One region of the Loigolactobacillus backii genome, then DNA from elsewhere that is predicted to be linked to it. Evidence: riboswitches for the same ligand, from Rfam matches in the RefSeq annotation. Region 1 holds a riboswitch; the other holds the start of a gene.
The links. Region 1 has a riboswitch for FMN ahead of AYR53_RS13750 (ECF transporter S component). Riboswitches for the same ligand answer to the same signal wherever they lie in the genome.
Positions count from the first base shown of each region.

Region 1 (3,418 bases):
CCACCCAAAGAAAGAGGTCCTTCTCATGGCAACTTTACCGGGAAAACGAGTTAATTTCAATCCTAAATTACATATTTCGCACACTGGTGGTGAACTTTCCACTGATGCTGGGCTAGTGTTGGTCAAAGAATTAATGGCGCAACTCAATTTCACGACCTTAGCGTATCAATTAGTCCATTTTGATGACCAGCGCCATTACGCTCGTTACAGCAACGTTAGTCTACTAGAACAGGTCGTGCTGCAGTTGATCGCCGGTTACCCGGCCGATCTAGCTGCCACCAGTTTGCGCAATGACCCCACATTTAAATTACTATTGGCACAACCGCAATTGGCCTCACAACCGTCATTATCCCGTTTTTGGCAACGCTGTGACGAGCAGACCATCACCTCATTACAAACGTTGAATCAAGCATTGCTTGACCAAGCGTGGACTGGCGCCAAGCAACAACAGCTGATCCTCGATATTGACTCGACTCACGCCGATACTCATGGTCATCAGGAAAAAACGGCCTTTAATGCGCATTACGGTACCACGGGTTACCATCCGCTGGTCGCTTTTGACGGGCAAACGGGCCACTGTTTAAAGGCTCAATTGCGCCCAGGTAATGTTTATACCAGTACGGATATTGCCCCCTTTATCACACCACTACTACAGCACTATCATCAAGTCAAACCGAACGCTGATATCTTGGTCCGCGGGGATAGTGGCTTTGCGACTCCAGAATTATACGAAACTTGTGAAGCCAACGACACTTTTTACTTGATCCGCCTGAAAGCCAATCGGCGGCTGAACCAACTGGCTGAACGTTTTGTTCAGATCAGTGATGAGCAGAATTGGACTGAGACCGAGGTCCATTATTATCGCGCGTCTTATCAAGCCCGATCATGGTCTAAGCCGCGCCAGATCTATATTAAATCAACTCGACCAGCTGGTGAATTGTTATTTCAACATGAATACCTCGTGTCCAATTTAACGAGTTTTGTCGCCGAAGATGCATTTCACGCCTATCACCAACGGGGTCAAATGGAAAACTATATCAAGGAAGCCAAGGCTGGCTTTTACCTGGATAAAATGACTAGCTCGCAATTTATACCAAATTATGCCCGCATGATGCTCAGTGTCCTCGCTTATAATTTAGTCAGCTTGATGCGCCAATTGTTGCCTGTACAACATCAGCGATTACAGGTTACAACCTTGCGCTTATGGCTGTTTAAAGTAGCGGGTAAGCTGGTGACCAGCGGCCGGCAACTTTATCTAAAATTAAGCCGCCACCACGTCTATCAGGATTTGTTTTATCAACTGTTAGCTCGAATCCAAGCGCTACAGTGGGGCTAAACTGGTGCAAAAAATCAAAAAAAGTCGGTTCGGCCAAGGGGCAAGTATGCTCAAAATTGAGGATCAAAAATTTATCCAGCCCCATAATTTGGTAGCCTTTAGCAAAAACAGTACATCTTGGTTTGACTACGCCATAGCAGCACGAGAATTGGTCCAAAATTGTGCGGTATGCCGATATTAAACCTCGTATGAATAATTCGGGAGAAGTAAAACCAGCCAACATATTGCCGGTGCTTGGTCTAGCTAGGGTGTTGTGCTTTTGACCTCGTTTGAAGAAATAATAAACGGGTAAAGTGAAACACAAGGTGGCAAAAAAGTAAGCAACATCACCAATTAAGTAAGGAACGCCACCATGGGTTAGAAAATCTAATACACCACTGATGAAGGCCGTTGCAATCCCAGCAGCAGGGCCATATAAGAACATTGTGATGAAGACTGGTAAGTTACTAAAATCTACTTTTAAATACGAAAAAGCTGGTAAAATTGGAAAAGCAATTAAAAGTAGTAAATATGAGATAGCCGACATCATTGCGATCATAACAAGCTTACGGACGTTTGTTCTTTCCATATTGAAAACCTCTCCTTTTTAAACACTAAAAAACACACCACCCATGTCAAACAGAGACAAGAATAGTGTGCGCTTTATTTTATAGTCACAAATAAATAAGCCCAATCTTCTTTTATCTAGACTTTAACTATCGGTAGCGGGGTTTCACCGCTTCAGCCATTAATAACTAATGGGTCGTGGACTATAACCACCGGTCGGGAATTACACCCTGCCTCTGAAGACACATAACTAATATTCAATTTACAATGGTAATTGTAACACATATTTTTGTAAACGCAACCAGTATGCTTTAAAATTATTTGGATATTCACGTATTAATTTAATTTTTCTTTGGCTTGTGTTTAAGGTAGCCTAGAGCCTCTAAGAAAATATCGGTTTTGAGCAGTAAGGCAACGACCACATAAATAAGTGCGCCAAGGGCAATTTCGATAAGGAACCAAATCAAATGGCTCGGTAGGTGGCTCGCAACTTGCCAAACAATAATACCCATAATTCCACCGGCAACAAAAAATTTCCACAAGTCATGGAACATTTGTTTAAGGTCTAAATTCTTTCGAACAACAATTATCTGGTAGCCAGTCACAAAAATTTCGGTAATTACCGTTGCAACGGCGGCACCATAAACACTAAAAAGTTTAATACAAATGTAATTCGCAATAATGTTAACACCAGCGCCAATTGAAACTGATAAGGTATAGTCACGAACACGCTTAACTGGCAGCAAGTACTGCCGACCAATTGTGTTGTTCCAGGCTATCAGCAGAATTATTGGTGTCTGAATAATCAACAGGATACCGGTAGTCGTAAATTTTGGTGATAAGAACCAAACAATGAATTTAGGTGCAATGGCCGACATACCAAACATTAAAGGAATCGCCAGCGCCGTCACAAATTGAAAAGAACGGTATAGACTACGGTGCACGGCCTCAAGCTTATTATTTGCAAAAAGATTAGCAATATGCGGTAACAAAACGACACTTAGTGAGGTAACGGCAACCATTGCCATATTAATAAACTTGTCAGAATAATCCATATAACCAGCAGCCTGAACGGAAACCATGGCCTTTAACATAGTTTTATTAACCATAATATAAAGTTGCATTGAAATGGTCGGAATAAACAGAATGAATGAAGGTCCAACGTGACGCCAAATATGCAAAGAAGAAAACGGCACTTTCTTTACTAATTTTGGTAGGTAGGGCCAAAGCATTGCGTTACCAACTAAAGAACTGGCGGATAAAATCATAATGTATAACCATAGATCACTAGGTTGATGGATAAAAGTAAAAATCATAATAATCGTAATTATACGAACGACCGAGTTACGCAAAGTCGTTTTTTTAAAATCTTCTAGGCCCATAAAATACCAAGAGATATCAATAGCACCGGCGATTAAACTTAATGACTGCATCAAAAAGAAGAGCCGGTAGTGATGATCAAAGTGTAAAAAAACGAGAAATGCTAGGTAGGCAGCAAAGATAGTGATAATTTGTAATAGTTCAACTTCCCAGAAA
Region 1 is NZ_CP014873.1:573,109-576,526, reverse strand. Features, by position in the region: gene AYR53_RS02430 (IS1380 family transposase) at 26-1,336, shown strand; partial or broken gene AYR53_RS13750 (ECF transporter S component) at 1,608-1,862, opposite strand; FMN riboswitch at 2,005-2,130, opposite strand; gene AYR53_RS02425 (oligosaccharide flippase family protein) at 2,224-3,418, opposite strand, start outside.

Region 2 (3,418 bases), 120 kb from region 1:
TTCTCGATTACGATCATCAGCAACTAAAATCAACTTACCATTTTTTAAATCAGTAATTGCTTGTTCTATTTTTTCATTATCCATTACTTTCACCTCAGTTTAATTGTTAAAAACTAATCGTTCATTTTGGATTAAGTGCAATTGACTATTTCTACAGTGTGCCTACCAGATGCCCTTTTGCAGTACTTTTTAAGTGCTGCATCACATATTTTCCTAAAATATCCGTTTCAAGATTAACCAGATTACCTACTTTTTTAGCCGCTAATGTTGCCTCTTGCTGCGAATGTGGGATCAAACCTATTTTAAAAGTTTGCCTATTGGCCTCAACAATAGTTAGACTAATGCCATCAATGGCGATTGATCCCTTCGTCACGATTTGTTGAATCAACGCGGCCGGTGTTTTAAAAGTGACCACGATCGCGGATTGATCTTGCTGGCGTTGCACAATAGTAGTTGTTTGATCTACGTGTCCTAAGACGATGTGCCCTTCAAAACGCCCGTTAACTGGTAGTGCTCGCTCCAAATTAACTTGATCATTAATAATCAATTTGGCTAAATTAGTGACGCGAAAGGTCTCTGGCATTACATCAGCAACAAATCGTTGTCCTTGCCGACTTACGATTGTCAAACAGACACCGTTAACCGCAATACTGGCTCCAATTTGTGTGGTCGCTAAATCTAAATTAGTAACTGTAATTCCTAATTTGATTGTCTCCCGTTGCCTTCTAACCTGATAAATTCGACCAATATCTTCAATAATTCCGGTAAACATTCACGCCATCTCCCCGGTAATTTTTATTGCGTTACCAATTTTCTTAACGGATCTAATTTCAAGTGTCGTTAATTCTGTACTCTGCCGTCGTGATTGAAACGCGGCCAAACTAGTACCGCCAGCTAATTGATTGGTTTGATAAACAATTAAGCGCTGCCAATTATTGGCAAGTAAAAAAGCATCATGAAGCTGGGGACCACCCTCAACCAAAACAGATTGAATTCCGGCCTGGGCCAATTCTTGAATAACTAGTTTAATTGTCCATTTAGGCCTATAAAAGACCTTGACGGCTGTATCGGCTAATTTTGCCGTACTTTTTTGATTTTCAGTAAAGAGCCAAGTTGGTGCCGCATCATCAGTAACTTGCTGCACTGGTGTTACCCGGCCCCGGCGATCAAGTACAACTCGAACTGGTGGGTATTTAAGCTGGTGGCGCACAGTTAATTTAGGGTCATCTGCTAAAACAGTTCCACTGCCAACGAGAATAGCCTGATAATCTCCGCGCAATTTTTGAACATCCTGATTGGCAACTTCATCAGTTAAATAAGTACGCTGCTCACCATCTAAACTGACACGACCATCCAAGGTTTGTGCCACTTTCAACGTGATAAACGGCCTTTGTTGCCGGTAAAAGAAATTATAAAATTGATTAAGTTGTTCGGCCGCGGCCTGTTCTAAACCAAGATGAATCTCAACACCATGTTCCCGTAAATAACTAATTCCCTTATCACCGACTAAAGGATTTGGATCTTTCTGGGCAATATAGACCCTCTTTACTCCCCAAGCAACAAGTTGCCGACAGCAAGGTGGCGTTTTACCAAAATGTGAACATGGCTCTAACGTGACGTACAGGGTTGAATTATTAACTTCTTCGGGGGATTGAACATTGTGAAACGCGTTAACTTCAGCGTGTTCATAACCAAAACCAAGGTGGTGCCCAACACCAATAATCTTGTTATTTTTAACAAAAACGGCGCCTACCATTGGATTGGTGTAGGTAAGATAACGTCCTTTTAGCGCCTCGTGAAGCGCCAGACGCATGTAACTAGTTGAATTGATTCCGATCACCTTCTCTTTTCTGCATAAAAAAATGCCCCACAAAAATGTGGGGCACACCTAAAATACGTTAAGGAGCTTCAGCCATAACAACCAAAGTCTAAAAAAGTGTGATAATAACAAATAATTCTAGTAGTCAAAACTTATAACTACAAAATCTAACTATTCATTACTAAACGGAAGCTAGCTAAATAAAACGCCAAGCAGCCGTAAACTTTTTTCTTCTCCCATCCAGACTTTAACTGTCGGTTGCAGATTCACACTGCATCCACCGCAAACGCGGGTCACGGACTTAAACGTAAAAACGTTATCACCGTCGGTCGGGAATTTCACCCTGCCCCGAAGAAATCTATTCAACTTGCCTACAGTATGCAAAGGTATTTGCCAAATGTCAAGTCTATTATTTTTTGTATAAAGATTCATTTAACTAATCATGATAGATTTTACTAAAATTACTTTTCATCAGGTTCACAAACTGCTATTGTTTATTAAGTCTAAAATTCTTCCAACAGGAGCCCAAAAGATGCTTAAAAAGTTACTTTATCGTTACCATAATTTCTTTAGCTATATGGTTTTTGGCTTCCTTGCTTCAATCATCAATATTCTAGCTTACTGGCTCTTCCGCCATTTTTTTCTAATTCAATACCTGCTGGCAAATGCATTAGCGTGGTTAATTGCCACTTTATTTGGCTTCTTTACAAATAAATCGCTCGTTTTTCGTTCAAAATACACTAGCTGGCGGGCGTTACAGCGTGAATTAGTTTCCTTTTTATCACTTCGGATATTTTCACTGGGTATTGATTCGCTGATTATGTTTAGTGGCATTAGTTTACTGAAACTGGCCAGTATGCCAACAAAAATTGCTGACCAACTTATTGTTGGCATTGTAAATTACCTTTTTAGTCGCTGGGTCTTTGAAGCGAGTAATCACACCAAATTACACCACCACCATTTAAAAAAATGGCTACGGCAAATCATTTTCCATCAACGCAAAAAAGAATAAAATTTTCTCCACGTTTCTTTGTAAAAGCTGAACGGTAATTATAACTGAATACTTTAAACGGACACAAAAACCCATAAAGATCTTCAATGCTAGTACTTTACAAAAACATTGAAAAACGACCTTTATGGGTAAATTTGTTTTGGCAATTAATGACCAGGAATGCACGGAGATAGGGTTAAAGTAGCTCATTCAGAAACGATTAAATCAAGATTTGGTAATTTTAACCAGCTTCCACTTTATAACTGAAAATATATAATTGAGGCTAGGACAAAAGTCCTGGCCACTTATTGTTTCCAAACATTACTTTAGAACGTGTGCCAAAAGTTTGGATTAACGTGCCAAAACGGTCTCATCTTATGGTAAATCATTGCCTGCAGCAAAATAAACGTCATACCATTCTTGTTTCGTTAAATCAACATCGGCGCCTGCCAAGGACTCAGTAATGTGTTGTGGATTCATTGAACCTAAAATAACTTGAATTTGAGCCGGGTGCCGTAAAATCCACGCAGTTGCAATGGCATTTTTGGTTACATTATATTTGCCCGCAATTTCTTGTAATTTAGCGTTCAGTTCCGGAAATTTAGGAT
Region 2 is NZ_CP014873.1:689,134-692,551, forward strand. Features, by position in the region: gene AYR53_RS02890 (bifunctional 3,4-dihydroxy-2-butanone-4-phosphate synthase/GTP cyclohydrolase II) at 1-84, opposite strand, end outside; gene AYR53_RS02895 (riboflavin synthase) at 152-772, opposite strand; gene ribD (bifunctional diaminohydroxyphosphoribosylaminopyrimidine deaminase/5-amino-6-(5-phosphoribosylamino)uracil reductase RibD) at 773-1,840, opposite strand; FMN riboswitch at 2,044-2,179, opposite strand; gene AYR53_RS02905 (GtrA family protein) at 2,352-2,831, shown strand; gene AYR53_RS02910 (aldo/keto reductase) at 3,186-3,418, opposite strand, start outside.
Region 2: another riboswitch for FMN. It lies ahead of ribD (bifunctional diaminohydroxyphosphoribosylaminopyrimidine deaminase/5-amino-6-(5-phosphoribosylamino)uracil reductase RibD); the one in region 1 lies ahead of AYR53_RS13750 (ECF transporter S component).